One region of the Streptomyces sp. NPDC048211 genome, then DNA from elsewhere that is predicted to be linked to it. Evidence: riboswitches for the same ligand, from Rfam matches in the RefSeq annotation. Region 1 holds a riboswitch; each other region holds the start of a gene.
The links. Region 1 has a riboswitch for cyclic di-AMP ahead of ACGFZA_RS01750 (NlpC/P60 family protein). Riboswitches for the same ligand answer to the same signal wherever they lie in the genome.

Region 1 (5,719 bases):
GCCTTGGCGTCGCCCGCGTCGGTCAGCCGGTCGATCTCGTCGGCGACGAACTGCGCCTCGTCGTGCTCGGTGTCCGCGACGTATCCGGCGATCCGGGCACCGGAGCCGGCGTTGGTCCAGAGGTTCTTCGGACGACGGCTCTCGTTGCGCTCGATGACCGCGTTGGCCGCGGACAGGATCGTCTGCGTGGAGCGGTAGTTCTGCTCCAGCATGATCGTGGTCGCGTCCGGATAGTCCTCCTCGAACTGGAGGATGTTGCGGATGGTCGCGCCGCGGAAGGCGTAGATCGACTGGTCCGCGTCACCCACGACGCACAGCTCGGCGGGGGCGTCCTCGGGACCGGCCGGGCCGACCAGCTCCCGTACGAGCGTGTACTGAGCGTGGTTGGTGTCCTGGTACTCGTCGACGAGGACGTGCCGGAAGCGGCGGCGGTAGTGCTCGGCGACGTCGGGGAACGCCTGGAGCAGGTGCACCGTCGTCATGATGATGTCGTCGAAGTCCAGGGCGTTCGCTTCGCGCAGCCGGGACTGGTAGAGCGCGTAAGCCTGGGCGAGCGTCTTCTCGAAGCCGTCGGCGGCCTGTCCGGCGAAGGTCTCCTCGTCGATCAGCTCGTTCTTCAGGTTCGACACCTTCGCCGTGAACGACTTCGGCGGGAAGCGCTTCGGGTCGAGGTCGAGATCGCGGCAGACGAGGGCCATGAGGCGCTTGGAGTCGGCCGCGTCGTAGATCGAGAACGAGGAGGTGAAGCCGAGCCGCTTCGACTCGCGGCGCAGGATCCGTACGCACGCGCTGTGGAAGGTCATGACCCACATGGCGTTGGCCCGCGGTCCGACGAGCTGCTCGACGCGCTCCTTCATCTCGCCGGCGGCCTTGTTGGTGAAGGTGATCGCCAGGATCTGGCCCGGGTGGACCCCGCGCTCGGCCAGCAGGTGGGCGATGCGGTGGGTCAGCACGCGGGTCTTGCCCGAACCGGCACCGGCAACGATGAGCAGCGGGGAGCCGGCGTGCACGACGGCTGCGCGCTGCTCGGTGTTCAGCCCGTCGAGCAGCGCGGCGGTGTCGATGACCGGGCGGTGGGCCCCGTCGCGGTAGTACGCGTCACGGGGCGGCGGGGGCCCGTCGAAAACGCCCGCGAAGAGGCCCTCCGGCACCGCTTCGGGTGCGGAGTCCTCGGGGGGCGGCGGGGGCCCTTCCTCCGTGTGCTGGAGGCCGGCCAGGAAACTGTCGTCAAAGAGGCTGCTCATCGCCTCCCGAGTCTAGGCGTGCGCACTGACACTCCGCGGCCGAGTGACGAACCACGCATCGGGAGCGGCCACGCAGAGCGAGCGGGGGACCGCACTGCGTGGGGCGATCACGGGCCCCACCTGCCCCGCAGCACTCCCCCGCGTCGAGGTCACGAAAATGTATCGGGCATATCGAACATCAACCTTCACAGCGACACCATGAGTTGGCTAGCGTGCTCGTTCGGGCGGCCCGTACCCCCAGAGGCGATCCACGCCGAGCGGGCTTCCACGCCGAATCCGGGCTGCCGTACAAGGAGTCCGGAACCGGGGACCCACACGCAGCACCGGGGTGAATCGGTCCGCAACCCCCACCAGGACCGTAGGGCAGCCTTCCGTTCCGCCCGAACCCGACAGCTAACCCGGTAGGCGGTCCACGGAAGGAGATGCCGGCCTTGGCGTCGCATCGCAAACCGCGCACCCGTGTGCGCAACACCGGCCCGGCCGTCGGGATCACGACGGCCGCGCTCGCGTCGGTGACCCTGCTGTCCACGCAGAGCGCACTCGCCGCCCCGGCTCCCAAGCCCAGCATCGAGGACGTACAGAAGAAGGTCGACGACCTCTACCGGCAGGCGGGCACCGCGACCCAGCAGTACAACCAGGCGAAGGAGGCGACGGGCAAGCAGCGCACCAAGGTGGACACGCTGCTGGACGACGTCGCCCGGCGCACCGAGAAGCTGAACGAGGCCCGCAGGACACTGGGCGTCTACGCCGCCGACCAGTACCGCAGCGGCGCCCTCGCCCCGACGGCCACCTTCTTCCTGGCCGACGACCCGCAGTCGTTCTTCGACCAGTCCCACCTCATGGACCGGATGACCGCGCGCCAGACGCAGGCGGTGTCGGACTTCCGTACGCAGCAGGCGAAGGCGTCCAAGCAGCGGGCCGAGGCCGTGGCGGGCCTGGAGACGCTCACCGAGTCGCAGGCGACGCTGCGCACCAGCAAGCAGAACGTCCAGACGAAGCTGTCCGAGGCCCGCAGCCTGCTGTCGAAGCTGACCGCCGAGGAGAAGGCGCGTCTGGCGGAGCTGGAGCGCAAGAAGGAGGCCGAGGCCAAGCGCAAGGCCGAGGCACTGGCGAAGAAGCAGGCAGCCGCGAAGGCCGAGGCCGACCGCAAGGCCGAGGAGGCCGCCAAGGAGGCCGGCACCGGAAGCGGTGCGGACACGGGGAGCGGGACGGGGAGCGGGACGGGCACCGGTTCGGGCTCGGACGCGGACGCCTCGACGAAGGCCGAGAAGGTCATGGCGTTCGCCAGGGCGCAGCTCGGCAAGCCGTACGTCTGGGGGGCGACCGGCCCGGCCTCGTACGACTGCTCGGGACTCACCCAGGCGGCCTGGAAGGCGGCGGGCGTCGACATTCCGCGGACCACGTGGGACCAGGTGAACGTCGGCACCAGGATCGCCACGGCGGATCTGCAACCGGGTGACCTGGTCTTCTTCTACGACGACATCAGCCACGTCGGCATCTACAAGGGCGACGGCATGATGATCCACGCGCCGAAGCCGGGGGCGAACGTGCGTGAGGAGTCGATCTTCTACATGCCGATCTACGGGAGCGTGCGACCGGGCTGACCTCCCCTCCCGCGTCGCGAAAACGCCGCTGCCCGGACCCACGGGGTCCGGGCAGCGGCGTTTTCGACGGCTCAGGTCCAGAGCGTGGCGATGAAGATGTTGACGATCGTCAGTCCGCCGACCGCGGCGAAGAGGCCCTTGTCGACCTTCTCCTCGTCGCGCTTGACGTAGACGAGCCCGAGGATCACGACCAGGATCAGCAGCTTGATGCCGATCTTGACGTTGTTCACGGGGTGGTCGTCGGCCTGGTCGAGCCCGACCAGCGCGATTCCGGTGACCAGCATCGTCAGCGCGCCGTGCAGCATGGCCGGGACGAACCGCGCCGTGCCCGCACTCATCGCCTTCATCTGGGTCAGGAAACCGCCCAGCAGGGAGGCGATGCCGATGATGTGCAGGGCGACGAAGACATCGATGAGTACACGCATGGCTCCGCAGCCTAGCCCCGGCCATATCAGCACTCCGCAGCCGGGTGAGGCTTAGTGGCCACTTGACCGCGTGATGCACCAATTGCCTGACTCTGGTGCAATTTTTCCGATCGTACGGTGGCAACGCAACGCCAAATTAAGACAATAACCGTCATTACAACCCTTTCCCGTGTCCCGGGTTTAGCGTCCCTTCCCAGGTGGCCGGCACAGCTCCGATCCGCACCCGGACGGCGTTCCCGGTCACCCCGCCGAGGTCCCGGCGGCGGGCCGCTCCCCCTGTTGGCGGCCCCTCGCCGGGGCCGGGCGGGCCCGTCGGTAGACCCCGGCGGGCCGTCGACAGGAAGGACGCCCGCCCTCGTGGCAGCGCACCGGAAACCCAAGCAGCGCCCGTACACCGGCTCTGCTGCCCGCACAGCGGCGACGCTCGCCTTCGCCGGGGCTGCGACCGCTGCCGCGTTGCCGGGATCCGCGCACGCCGATCCGGCGCCGACCCCCGCCCAGGTCAGGGCCGAGGTGGACCGGCTGTACCGGGAGGCGGAGGTGGCCACCGAGCAGTACAACGGCGCCAGGGAGAAGGCTGCCGCCACCGCCAGGTCCGTGGACGACCTGCGCGACGAGGCAGCCCGCAGGACCGAGCGGCTCAACACCGCACGCGACGCGCTGGGTTCGTACGCCGCCGCGCAGTACCGCTCCGGCGGCATCGACCCCGCCGTGCAGCTGCTGCTCTCCTCGGACCCCGACCAGTACCTCCAGCGCGCCTCGTACGTGGACCGGGCCGGCGAGCGGCGTGCCACCGAGGTCCGCAGCGTGCGGCGCCAGGTCGCGGACGTGGCGCAGGTCCGCGCCGAGGCCGCCCGGCAGCTGACCGAGCTCGCCGCCCGCCAGGCGGCCCTGAAGGAGCACAAGGCGACGGTCCGCGCCAGACTCGCCGAGGCCCGGCAGCTGCTGGCCCGCCTCTCCCCCGCCGAGCGCGCCTCCTACGACGCCTCCGAGAGCGGCCGAGGCAGCACCCACGCCGACCGCAGCGCCCCGCGCGGCACCGCTCAGGCGCCCAACGCCCGCGCCGCCGAAGCGGTCGCCTTCGCGTACACCGCCCTGGGCAAGCCCTACGTCTGGGGCGCAACCGGCCCCTCCTCGTTCGACTGCTCCGGCCTCACCCAGGCCGCCTACCGCTCCGCGGGTGTCTCGCTCCCCCGGACCACGTACACCCAGATCGACGCCGGCCGGCGCGTCTCGCGCTCCGAACTCGCCCCCGGTGACCTGGTGTTCTTCTACTCGGGCATCAGCCACGTCGGCCTGTACATCGGCAACGGCCGGATGATCCACGCCCCGCGCCCGGGGGCGCCGGTCCGCATCGCGCCGATCGACCAGATGCCCTTCGCCGGAGCGACCCGGGTGGCATGAGAGCCACGGCCACCGAAGCCCTCGTCCGCTCCCCCTGGTGTACAGGGCGTAGGATCCCGGCTTTCGACCGCAACGGCCTTGAGGACACCCGCACATGCCCATGGACGTCGACGTCCAGAACCATGCCCGTACGCTCACGCTGCGCTCCCCGGACCACGTCCGGGTCGGCCCGTTCGTCATCCGGTACAACCCGAACTGGTCCCTGAAGTACGCCAACTACGCCCTGCCCGACCAGGGCGCGGAGCCGACGCCCGCCGAACTCGACGCGCTGGTCGCGGCCTTCCGGGAGCTGGACCGGATGCCGCGTCTGGAGTTCCTGCCCACGTGGGCACCGGCCGTCGAACCGGCGCTGCTGGAAGCCGGGTTCACGGTGGAGAACCGCGCCCCGCTGCTGGGCTGCGACCCCGCCGGGCTGCTGCCGCCCAAGCCGGTGGACGGCCTGGTGATGGCGGAGCCCGCCACGGACGCGGAGTTCGACGCCGCGGCCCTCGTCCAGCACCTGGGCTACGGCGGGACGGGCGAACCGGAGGCCGGTACGGCCCAGTGGCTGCGCACCGCCGCGGCGGACGGCGGGGTCGCCGCCCTCGCGACCCTCGACGGCACGCCTGCCGGCGCGGGCGGCTGCTCGGTCCCGGTCGACGGCCTGAGCGAGCTGGCCGGGCTCGCGGTCTCGGCGGACTTCCGCCGCCGCGGTATCGGGGCGTCCCTCTCCGCCCACCTCACGGAGACCGCGTTCGCGCGGGGCTGCCGGGTGGTGTGGCTGGAGCCGGGCGACGCCGATGTCGAACGGATCTACGCGGCCATCGGCTACCGCCGGATCGGCGAGAAGCTGAACATCTCGCTCGACCCCGAACGCGAAGGCGTCTGACTCAGACCAGCCGACGCGCCGTCGCCCACCGCGTCAGCTCGTGCCGATTGGAGAGCTGGAGCTTGCGCAGCACCGCCGAGACGTGCGACTCGACCGTCTTCACCGAGATGAACAGCTGCTTGGCGATCTCCTTGTACGCGTAGCCCCGGGCGATCAGCCGCAACACCTCGCGCT
Region 2 (5,719 bases), on a different contig from region 1:
GGTCCTGGTCCGATCCGGTGGAGGTGAGGGTGCCGATGAAGAGCCAGTCCCCGTCGATCTCCTTGAGGTTCTCGTCACTGATCGGGGTGGAGTGGCCCTCGCCCTTCTCGTTCTGGATACCGGGGCGGGTGAAGCCCAGGTCCTTGAGGACGTCGCTGATGAACACGCCCTGCTGCATGACGGCCGAACCCTTGGCCGAGTAGCGGGCGACGGACACGCTCCTGCCGGCCTCCGCGCCGAGGTCCTTCTTCAGGGCGGCGGCCCGGGTGGCGTAGTCGGCGAGGAACTCGTCGGCCCGGTTGGCCTTGCCGAGCGTCTTCCCGGTGAGCGAGAGCGCCTTCTTCCAGTCCTTCGTGCCGTCGATCGTGACGACCGTGGGCGCGACCTTGCGCAGCTGCTGGAGGACCTGTTCGTCGGCGAGCTGGCCGGCGAGGATCACGTCCGGCTCGGCCTGGACGACCTTCTCGATGTCCGGTCCGGTGACCGCGCCCACCACGGGGATGTCCTTCGCCGCGTCCGCGAGATAGCCGGGGGCGCCCTTCTGGCCGCGGCCGGCGGTCAGGCCCACCGGCTTCACCCCCAGGGCGAGAGCCGCGTCCAGGTCCATCTCGCTGAGGACGACCACGCGCTCGGGCGCCGAGGGGACTGCCACCGGCGTCCCGGTCGCGTCCGTCACCCGAGTCGTCGTCGCGGACGTGGACCCGCCCGATGTGCCGGATCCCTCCGAGGCGTCCGAGGACCCGCAGCCGGTCAGTCCCAGGGCGCAGATACCGATCAGCGTGGCCGCCACCGAGGGGCGGACGAGGCCGCGTGAAGAGAAGGTCGAATGCGGGGCCATGGCCTGGAATCTCCGTTGCGTTCGAATGATGAGGTCGGTCCGGGTGGCTGCTCCGTCGCACCGAAAGGGGACAGGACAGGGCGATTGACGCCGTTTCAGGGCATGGGGGAGCCCTGGGGCCCGCCGCCGGCCGCCCGGCTTAGTTAGGTTAGGCTAACCATATGTTGATCGTGCAAGGGGGACGGTCCCGAACCGGGTCCCGCCCCACCGGAATCCCGCCACGGGAAGGGCGCGCGGCCGTGTGGGCGGCCGCCGGCCTGCTGCTCCTGCTGCCCGTCCTCGTGCTGCTGTCCCTGCTCATCGGCACCGGGTCGAGCACGGCGGGCGGCGCCTGGGACTACCTCGTCGGTGACCCGGCCGCCCGCGCGGACGCGCAACTGCGCCTGGCCGTCGTGGACGTACGCCTGCCCCGCACGCTCGCCGCGGTCCTGGTGGGGGTGTGTCTGGGAACGGCGGGATGCCTTCTGCAGGCCGCCACCCGCAACCCCCTGGCCGAGACGGGGCTGCTCGGCGTCAACTCGGGTGCCGCCTTCGCCGTGGTGCTGGGGCTCACCTTCTTCGGCGCCGACTCGCCCGCCTCGTTGCTGGTGTGGGCCCTGGCGGGAGGGATCGTGGCGAGCGCGGCCGTCCTCCTGTTCGCGGCTTCCGGGCGCGGCGGCGGATCCCCGCTGCGCCTCGTCCTGGCCGGATCGGCGCTCGGCGCCACCTTCCACGGCCTCACCTCGTACGTCCTGCTGGGTACTCGGTCCACCTTCGACACCTACCGCTACTGGACGATCGGCTCGCTCGCCGGCATCGAGCTCTCCGACCTGCTGCCCCTGCTGCCCCTGATCGCGCTGAGCCTGCTCACCGCACTCGGCTGCGCCCGCCCGCTGGCGGCGCTCGGGCTCGGGGACGACGGCGCCCGCTCCCTGGGCCACCATCCCGGCCGGATCCGCCTCGTCGTCGCCGGGGCCGTCTCCCTGCTCGCCGGCTGCGCCGTCGCCGTGGCCGGCCCCATCGCCTTCCTCGGACTGTTCGCGCCCTACGCCGCGCGGGCGCTGGCCGGCGCGCGGATGACGGCCCAACTCGTCCTCTCCGCCCTGGTCGCCGCCGACGTCATGATCGTGGCGGACATACTCGCGCGGATCGTCATCCGGCCCTGGGAGACCCCGGTCAGCGTGCTGCTCGCCTTCGTCGGCGGCCCCCTTCTCGTGTGGATCGCCCGCTCCGCCCGGCTGTCCACCGAGGGGGTCCCGGCATGACCGACGTGACCCCGCCCGACAGCGTCGTGGTCCGCACCGGAACGCTGTCCTGGCTCCTCCCGAGACGCAGCGCGCTCACGGCCGCCCTGCTCCTTCCGCTGCTGGCCCTGCTCATCACCCTGGCGGTGATGGCGAGTTCGACCGGCATGAGCCTGTCGGAGACCCTTTCGGGACTGCTGGGAACGGGCGATGCCGGCACCGTCATGATCGTGCGGGACTTCCGGCTGCCCCGCGTCTTCACCGGCCTGCTGGTCGGCGCGGCCCTCGGTGTCGCGGGCTGTCTCACCCAGACCCTGGCCGGCAACCGGCTCGCCACGCCGGACCTGGTCGGGGTCAACGAAGGCGCCACCGCCGCCGTGGTCGCGGCCGCCGCGGGGTCCGCCACCGGCATGGTCGGCAACTGGTGGCTCGGTCCGGTCGGCGCCATCGCCGCCGCGGTCCTGGTCGTCGTCTGTGCCGGGGGAGCGGGCAGTGCCGGCTACCGCCTGCTGGTGGCCGGAATCGGCGTCTCCACCTTCATCGGCGCGATCGGCGACCTGATCATGTCGCGCGAGAACGACAACACCGCGGGCGGCGTGTTCCTGTGGGCCGTCGGCAGCCTCAACGGGCGCGACTGGGACGCCGGAGTGCCGCTGGCCGTGGCCCTGCTGTTCCTCGTCCCCCTCTCGCTGGCGGCCGGGCACCGCCTTCAACTCCTGCGTTTCGGCGACGAGGTGGCGAGCTCCCTCGGCGTCGACCTGCGCCGGGTGCGCACCGTCGCACTCGTCCTCGCCGTGCTGCTGGCCGGTACGGCCGTGGGGGTCGGCGGCCCCATCGCCTTCGTGGCACTGGCGGCGCCGATCCTCGCCCAGCGGCTGAGCGGTCCCACCCGGGTCCCGGTCACCGGCTCGGCGCTGACCGGGGCCGCGCTGATCGCAGCGGCCGATGCGATCGGCCGCGTCGCCGCTCCGGTCGAACTCCCCGTCGGGGTCGTCACCAGCGTCCTGGGCGGCCCCTTCCTCCTGTGGGTACTGCTGCGGCCCGACCCGGCCGCCGGAAAGGCGTGAGCCGCACATGACCGAGAATCCGACCGGCACCGACGCGGGCCTCGAAGTCCGTGGCCTGCACGCCGGATACCCGGGCCGCCCCGTGGTGGAGAACGTCGAGCTCTCCGTTCCCGCCGGACAGGTCGTCGCGATCGTGGGTCCCAACGGCTGCGGGAAGTCGACCCTGCTGCGGACCGTCGCCCGGCTCCACCGGCCCGAGTCCGGCAGGGTCCTGATCGGTGGGACGGACATCTGGGAGGCCGGCCGGCGCCGGGCCGCCCGCCATGTCGCCCTGCTGCCGCAGTCGCCGCGCGCCCCCGAAGCGGTCACCGTGGCCGGTCTGGTGCGCTACGGCCGCAGCCCGCACCAGGGGCTGCTGCGGCAGTGGTCGCGCGAGGACGAGCAGGCGGTGCGCGACGCACTCGACGCCACCGGCACCACCTCGCTCGCCGGCGAGCGCATCGACCGGCTGTCCGGCGGCCAGCGTCAGCGCTGCTGGCTCGCCATGGTCCTCGCCCAGCAGACCCCGGTCGTCCTGCTCGACGAACCCACCAGTGCCCTCGACCTCGGCCACGCCGTCGAGGTCCTGGAACTCGTGCGCGAGGTCGCGGCCACCGGCCGGACCGTCGTCATGGTCCAGCACGACCTCGCCGCCGCGGCCCGCTACGCCGATCTGCTCGTCGCGATGAAGGACGGCCGCGTCATCGCCCGGGGCGCTCCCCCGGAGACGGTCGACGAAGCCCTGGTGAAGGAGCTGTACGCGCTGGAAGCGGACATCCTCCGCGCCCCGGGCGACGAGTCGCCGGTGGTGGTGGCGCGCCGCCGTGCCGGCGTGGCCGCGCAGCCGACACCCGCACCATGATGTCCCAATTGTCTGGATACTCGACTTTGTCGATAAAGCCCAAAAGAGTCCCTTTTTTATGGTCCATAGCCTCTGAATATCCAGCAAATCACCCTTTTCGGGCACAGTGGCCAGCGTCACGTTTCCCGCTCCGGATGCGCAACCGGAGGCTTCGGTTCCCTGTTGCGCCAAGAAAGTTGACCCGCGGGTATGTGACCGGCGTCCCACATTTCCTTTGATTGATCTTGCGCTGCAATTGCGATCAAGAATTCCGGGCTTGTTTCGCCTGCCCTTTCTCGCTTACGGTCACCGTCAATCCGGATGGAACGCCGAATCCTGCCGCCGTCCGGTAACCCGACCACTCACGTACGGCAGGAGCGGGGGACCCAGGTTTGCCGCCGTTCCGGGAATCCGGAGCGGCTAGGGGTGAAGTCGCCATGTGCGGCCGGACATCTCCAGTCCGAACCCGACAGCTCACCTCGCAGGCGGCGGAGAGGAAAAGCGCCATGCCCTTCAAGGGTCAGCACCGTCGTTCCAAGTCCACCTCCCTGACCCGCGGTTTCATCGCCGTGAGCGCGGGCGGAGTCGTTCTCGCGCTCCCCCTGATCGCTGCCGGGTCGGCCTCTGCCGCACCCGCCCAGGCGGTCGTCGCGGAAAAGGCCGCGGCCCCGACTTCCGTGTCCGGCAAGGAAATTGCCGCACAGAAGGCCGAGTCCACCACCTATTCCGTGGTGCACGGTGATTCGCTTTCCAAGATCGCCCGGGGGCATTCCCTCAGCGGCGGCTGGGAGCGGCTGTACCAGGACAACCGCAGTGTGGTGGGCGGCAACCCCGACCTCATTCACCCGGGCCTCAAGCTGACCATCGGCGCCACGTCCTCGGCCGCCGCCCCCAAGGCCGCGACCAAGAGCGAATTCAAGGCGGAGAACTCGTCCGCCAGCGCCGCGAAGCCGTCGGCCGACCGGGCCGAGAGCACCGACCGCGCCGACCGCTCGCAGCGGACGGCCGCGCCCGTCGCCGTGGAGACCGCCGCGACCACCTCCACGCAGTCCGCGACGACGTACACCGACGACCTCGACGGCTGGATCAAGGAGTCCCTCGCCGTCATGGCCGAGAACGGCATCCCCGGCAGCTACGACGGCATCTACCGCAACGTCATCCGCGAGTCCTCGGGCAACCCGCAGATCGTCAACAACTGGGACTCGAACGCCGCCGCCGGCACCCCGTCCAAGGGCCTCCTCCAGGTCATCCAGCCCACGTTCGACGCCTACCACGTGCCCGGCACCTCGCTGGACATCCTGGACCCGGTCGCGAACATCACCGCCGCGTGCAACTACGCCGCCGCCACGTACGGCTCGATCGACAACGTCTTCGGGGCCTACTGATCCACCGCGGCCCCGCGCCCGCGCGGAGCCTTGAAAGGGGTGGAAGGGAGCTGAACAGCTCCCTTCCACCCCTTTCGCGATGCCGTACAACCCTTGTGCCGCAGAGCCGGTCCAACAGGGCGCCAGGAGGGTAACGGGCTCTTCCCGGCGTCCCCCCGGACCCCCGGACCCCGCCCGGTCATCCTTGAACCGAGGAGCCGCTCGTGCGCACCCACCGACCGGCCGCCGTTGTCGCGGCCTCATTCCTCCTGATGGCAGGGGCCGCCGTCGCCGCGCCCCCCGCCTACGCCGGTACCCCCGGCGGAACACACGCGGGCGACCGCAACACCGACTTCAACGGTGACGGCTACGAGGACGTGCTCATCGCCGCGCCCGGCGGCACGATC
Region 3 (5,719 bases), on a different contig from region 1:
TTCCGGGAATGGGCGGGCATGATGATCCGCCACGGCGGCGGGCCGCGCGGCGGGGTCGCCCGGTCCGTGAAGAAGATGCGGAGCTATCTCCTCGAACTGATCCACCGCAAGCGCGAGAACCCGGGGGACGACCTGATCTCGGGGCTGATCCGGGCGAGCGATCACGGTGAGCACCTGACGGAGAACGAGGCTGCCGCGATGGCCTTTATCATCCTCTTTGCCGGTTTTGAGACGACCGTGAACCTGATCGGCAACAGCGTCCACACCCTGCTGGGTCACCCCGAACAGCGCGCGCGGCTCCAGGGTTCCCTTGCCGCGGGGGAGACGGAGCTCCTGGCCACGGGTGTCGAGGAACTGCTGCGGTACGACGGCCCGGTGGAGCTGGCGACCTGGCGGTACGCCACCGAGGCGCTGACCATCGGCGGACAGCGGGTCGCCGGGGGTGACCCCGTTCTCGTGGTGCTGGCGGCCGCCGACCGGGACCCCGAACGCTTCGGCGGACCGGACGTGCTGGATCTCGCGCGGCGTGACAATCAGCACCTCGGTTACGGTCACGGAATCCACTACTGCCTGGGAGCGCCGCTCGCCCGGCTGGAGGGGCAGGTCGCCCTCGCCACGCTCCTGAAACGCCTCCCGGACCTGCGACTTGCGGGAGATCCTGCCGATTTGCGGTGGCGTGGCGGTCTCATCATGCGTGGACTGCGCACGCTGCCGGTGGAGTTCGCACCGGAGCGGGCACACGATGAAGGTGACACTCTGTCAACTCTGTGACTTTCACGTGATCTCTGCTGCATCGACTTGTGACACACGTTCGAGTCCCGCTAGGTTCACCGTTCGACTCACCAGTCACTCGTCAGTCACACGGAAGGCATCCCCATGGGCTCCGCGAACGGCAGACACCGTCGCCCTCGGCAGGCACCCGCGATCATCGTCGCCGCAGGCGTGACCGGCTCGGCCATCGCCATCCCGCTGCTCGGCGCGGCAGGCGCGCACGCCGCCGACGCCTCGACCTGGGACCGGGTGGCCGAGTGCGAGAGCGGCGGGATGTGGAGCGCCGACCTCGGCAACGGCTACTACGGCGGCCTGCAGTTCTCGCAGGAGGTCTGGAAGTCGTACGGCGGCGAGTCGTACGCCGAGCGCGCGGACCTCGCCAGCCGCTCGCAGCAGATCGCCGTGGCGGAGAAGGTCCTGGAGGACCAGGGGCCGAAGGCGTGGCCGAGCTGCGCGGTCGTCTCGGGCCTCGCCGTGGACAGCGGCCTGCCGGGCGTGGACCCGGGCAGCACCCCGTCCGCCGACCCGTCCGGAAGCGCGGACCCGTCCGCGAGCGCCGACTCCTCCGGTGATGACGCCGCGTCGGACGACGAGTCCTCGGACGCGACCACGCCGGCGGACGAGGCCACGGGCGACGCCGCGGACGACGCCAAGGGCAAGGGCGGAAAGCCGGACGCGTCCGCCTCTCCGTCGGCCACCCCCTCCGCCACGCCCTCGGGCAAGGCCTCCGGCGCCGAGGAGGACCCGGCAGGAGGTCAGGAGAAGGCCGGCAAGCACCGGGGTGCTCCGGCCCCCGAGGAGACCCGGGCGAGTGGCCGCGCCGGTGACCGTGACGCGGGGCGGCACGCCTCGCGCGGTGACAGTGACGCACGCGACACCGCTGCCCCGGCTGCTGACGGTACGTACACCGTGCGCGCAGGCGACAACCTCTGGGCGATTGCCGACGCGCAGCACCTGGCCGGCGGCTGGACCCAGCTGTACGAGGCCAACAAGGCGGAGGTGGGCTCCGACCCGGACCTCATCCTGCCTGGCCAGAGCCTCGATCTCGGCCTGAAGACCGAGTGAGCGCAGTCTGATGATCAGCTGAAAACACCCCAAAAATTGGGGTAGTTAAGAGGCCTATGTCCCACTTTTGACGGAGTGAGACATGGGTCTCTTTGCGTGAACTGGCGCGTCTTGTCCGGGAGGTCCCGCCGCATCCGTTCCGACCTGCGCAAACGAGGGTTCTTCGGATGCAAGGAAGGGCTGTTTATCCGGTATGTCCATCTTTGGATATGAGGGTGGGGTGTGATTACGGTCGGAACCGCTCGCACCGCGGGCCCCGTCGACCGTCACGCCGAATCCTGCCGTCGGTCGAAGGGAACAGACGCGTAAAGCGCCGTAGGCAGGAGCGGGGGACCCAGGTAAGCGCCGGGCCCGATCGTCGCAAGACGGATCAGGACCGGCTTGGGGTGAAGTCGTGCGCTAGGACGTGCGACCGGGCAACTCACTTGGCCCGAACCCGACAGCTCACCTCGTAGGCGTCGGTGAGGAGAAGTCTCGATGCTGCTCAACAGCAAGGGCAACAAGCACCGTCGCCCGTCCAAGGCCGTCCGTATCGCCACGCTCGCCGGTGTCGCCGGTGCCGCCATCGCCGTGCCCCTGATGGGTGCGACCGGCGCTTCCGCCGCCTCCGTGTCCACGTGGGACGCCGTCGCCCAGTGCGAGTCCGGTGGCAACTGGTCCATCAACACCGGCAACGGCTACTACGGCGGCCTGCAGTTCTCGCAGTCCAGCTGGGCCGCCGCCGGTGGCACCCAGTACGCGGCCCGCGCCGACCTGGCCACCAAGGCCCAGCAGATCGCCACCGCCGAGAAGCTCCTCGACATGCAGGGTCCGGGCGCCTGGTCCTGCGCCGGTGCCGGCAACCTGAGCAACGACGGTGTCGACCCGGGTGTCGACACCGGCTCCTCCGCCGCCAAGACCGAGACCGCGCCGAAGGCCGAGGCCGCCCCGAAGCAGGCCGAGCCGAAGAAGGCCGAGCGCACCGAGGCCCCCGCCACCAACCGCTCCGAGCGTTCGGCCGCCCCCAAGGCCGAGTCGAAGACCGTCACGACCCCGACCGGCAAGAAGGTCGAGAAGGGTGACGGCGAGTACAAGGTCATCACCGGTGACTCCCTGAGCAAGATCGCCGCCGACCACAAGGTCAAGGGCGGCTGGGAGCAGCTCTTCAAGCTCAACAAGGACATCGTCACGGACGCCGACCTGATCTACCCCGGTCAGCAGCTCCACCTGACGAAGTAGTCGCGATCTCTCCTCGCTGATGACCCCGGCCGCCCCGGCCCGGCGCGCACCCTCCCCCCGTGCGTACCGGTCCGGGGTGCGCCGGTTTCTGCGTTGACCGTTCAACTGTTGTCGTTACTCGTCAGTAAATTTCTGGCCTTTTGCCCCACTGTGCCTGCCCTTGGGTCCTTTTTCGTCCCAGGGGACGGGCGGTCGGCCGGTTGGGGCGGCCGGGCCGGTTAGGCTCTTGTCGCAAGGCCAAAGCGACCCTGCACCACAAGCGTCACATCCCAGAAGGAGATGCCTCGTGCCGTCCATCGACGTCGTCGTAGCCAGGGAAATCCTCGACTCCCGCGGAAACCCCACGGTCGAGGTCGAGGTCGGCCTCGACGACGGCAGCACGGGCCGTGCTGCTGTTCCGTCCGGCGCCTCCACCGGCGCGTTCGAGGCCATTGAGCTTCGCGACGGCGACCCCAACCGCTACCACGGCAAGGGTGTCGAAAAGGCCGTCCTCGCCGTGATCGAGCAGATCGGCCCGGAGCTCGTCGGCTACGACGCGACCGAGCAGCGGCTGATCGACCAGGCGATGTTCGACCTGGACGCCACCGAGAACAAGGGCTCCCTCGGCGCCAACGCCATCCTCGGCGTCTCGCTCGCCGTGGCCCACGCCGCGTCCGAGGCCTCGGACCTGCCGCTGTTCCGCTACCTCGGCGGTCCGAACGCGCACCTGCTGCCCGTCCCGATGATGAACATCCTCAACGGTGGGTCGCACGCCGACTCCAACGTGGACATCCAGGAGTTCATGATCGCCCCGATCGGCGCGGAGTCCTTCTCCGAGGCCCTGCGCTGGGGCGCCGAGGTCTACCACACGCTGAAGAAGGTCCTGAAGACCAAGGGCCTGTCCACCGGTCTCGGTGACGAGGGCGGCTTCGCGCCGAACCTGGAGTCGAACCGCGCCGCCCTGGACCTCATCGTCGAGGCCATCAAGGAAGCCGGCTACGCCCCGGGCAAGGACATCGCGCTCGCGCTCGACGTCGCCGCGTCCGAGTTCTACAAGGACGGCAAGTACGAGTTCGAGGGCAAGTCCCGCTCGGCCGCCGAGATGACCGAGTACTACGAGGAGCTCGTCTCCGCGTACCCGCTGGTCTCCATCGAGGACCCGCTGTACGAGGACGACTGGGCCGGCTGGAAGGTCATCACCGACAAGATCGGCGCCAAGGTGCAGATCGTCGGCGACGACCTCTTCGTCACCAACCCGGAGCGTCTGGCCCGTGGCATCGAGGAGGGCTCGGCCAACGCCCTGCTCGTCAAGGTCAACCAGATCGGTTCGCTGACCGAGACCCTGGACGCCGTCGAGCTGGCCCAGCGCAACGGCTTCAAGTGCATGATGTCGCACCGCTCCGGCGAGACCGAGGACGTCACCATCGCGGACCTCGCGGTCGCCGTGAACTGCGGCCAGATCAAGACCGGCGCCCCGGCCCGCTCGGACCGTGTCGCCAAGTACAACCAGCTGCTGCGCATCGAGGAGATCCTCGACGACGCCGCGGTGTACGCGGGCCGCTCGGCGTTCCCGCGCTTCAAGGGCTGACACCGGCCCGACGAAGCCCGGCCGGGTCAAGTGCCCCGGCCTCCGTCCGTCCCCGCACTCGGTCCCGTACCGTGTGCGGGGACGGACGTGCGTAATGGGGAGGCGGAGACATGGCCGCGAAGGACCGGGACCGGTTCTCCACCGCGACCCGGCTGCGGTTGCTCGGCGAGCAGACCGCGGCCCGCGTCTACCGGTCCCAGAACCGCCGTCAGGCCCGCCGTTCCCGGCTCACCGGCCGGGCCGCCTTCCTGGCCCTGATCGTCTGCTCACTGATCGTCGCGCTCGCGTATCCGATGCGGCAGTACGTGTCGCAGCGTGACGAGATCGCCGACCAGGAGCGGCTGGCTCAGGAGGCCGAGACCCGTACCGAGGAGCTGCGCGACGAGAAGGCGCGGCTCCAGGACGACGCGTACATCAAGCGGCTGGCCCGTGAGCACCTGCACTACCTTCTTCCCGGGGAGACCGGCTACACCGTGGTCGACCCCGACGCGGTCAAGGAGCGCAACGGGAAGCCGGAGGAGTCCGACCGGCCGTGGCACTCCAACCTGTGGGACGGCGTCGACAGCGCCGACCGCGGCTGAGCCGCATCCCTTCATTCCCGTACATCTGCAGAACCGCAGTTCGAGCAGTCCGATCAGAACCCCTAGGCAGGCATGGAAACGCCCCCTCCCCAGACCGAGTCCACCGCGCCCACCGACGCGGACATCGCCGCGTTCCAGCAGCAGCTGGGGCGCCCGCCGCGGGGGCTGCGCGCGATCGCGCACCGATGCCCGTGCGGCAACCCGGACGTGGTCGAGACACAGCCCCGGCTGGAGGACGGTACGCCGTTCCCCACGACGTTCTATCTGACGTGCCCGCGTGCGGCCTCCGCGATCGGCACGCTGGAGGCGAACGGGGTCATGAAGGAGATGACCGAGCGCCTCGGTACGGACCCCGAGCTGGCCGCGGCCTACCGGGCGGCGCACGAGGACTACATCGCGCGGCGTGACGCCATCGAGGTGCTGGAGGGCTTCCCGAGCGCGGGCGGCATGCCGGACCGGGTGAAGTGCCTGCACGTGCTCGTCGGGCACTCGCTGGCCGCCGGGCCGGGGGTGAACC

Region 2: another riboswitch for cyclic di-AMP. It lies ahead of ACGFZA_RS40865 (transglycosylase SLT domain-containing protein); the one in region 1 lies ahead of ACGFZA_RS01750 (NlpC/P60 family protein).
Region 3: another riboswitch for cyclic di-AMP. It lies ahead of ACGFZA_RS27330 (transglycosylase family protein); the one in region 1 lies ahead of ACGFZA_RS01750 (NlpC/P60 family protein).

The regions. Positions count from the first base shown of each region.
Region 1 covers NZ_JBIDAD010000001.1:364,567-370,285, reverse strand. The annotation lists gene pcrA (DNA helicase PcrA) at 1-1,244, opposite strand, end outside; cyclic di-AMP (ydaO/yuaA leader) riboswitch at 1,503-1,668, shown strand; gene ACGFZA_RS01750 (NlpC/P60 family protein) at 1,667-2,848, shown strand; gene ACGFZA_RS01745 (hypothetical protein) at 2,920-3,273, opposite strand; gene ACGFZA_RS01740 (NlpC/P60 family protein) at 3,631-4,677, shown strand; gene ACGFZA_RS01735 (GNAT family N-acetyltransferase) at 4,772-5,545, shown strand; gene ACGFZA_RS01730 (response regulator transcription factor) at 5,547-5,719, opposite strand, start outside.
Region 2 covers NZ_JBIDAD010000027.1:17,178-22,896, reverse strand. The annotation lists gene ACGFZA_RS40885 (ABC transporter substrate-binding protein) at 1-838, opposite strand, end outside; gene ACGFZA_RS40880 (FecCD family ABC transporter permease) at 1,000-2,082, shown strand; gene ACGFZA_RS40875 (FecCD family ABC transporter permease) at 2,079-3,128, shown strand; gene ACGFZA_RS40870 (ABC transporter ATP-binding protein) at 3,136-3,969, shown strand; cyclic di-AMP (ydaO/yuaA leader) riboswitch at 4,266-4,449, shown strand; gene ACGFZA_RS40865 (transglycosylase SLT domain-containing protein) at 4,455-5,333, shown strand; gene ACGFZA_RS40860 (FG-GAP repeat protein) at 5,537-5,719, shown strand, end outside.
Region 3 covers NZ_JBIDAD010000008.1:110,208-115,926, reverse strand. The annotation lists gene ACGFZA_RS27340 (cytochrome P450) at 1-771, shown strand, start outside; gene ACGFZA_RS27335 (transglycosylase family protein) at 877-1,836, shown strand; cyclic di-AMP (ydaO/yuaA leader) riboswitch at 2,138-2,309, shown strand; gene ACGFZA_RS27330 (transglycosylase family protein) at 2,314-3,054, shown strand; gene eno (phosphopyruvate hydratase) at 3,341-4,621, shown strand; gene ACGFZA_RS27320 (septum formation initiator family protein) at 4,732-5,202, shown strand; gene ACGFZA_RS27315 (DUF501 domain-containing protein) at 5,275-5,719, shown strand, end outside.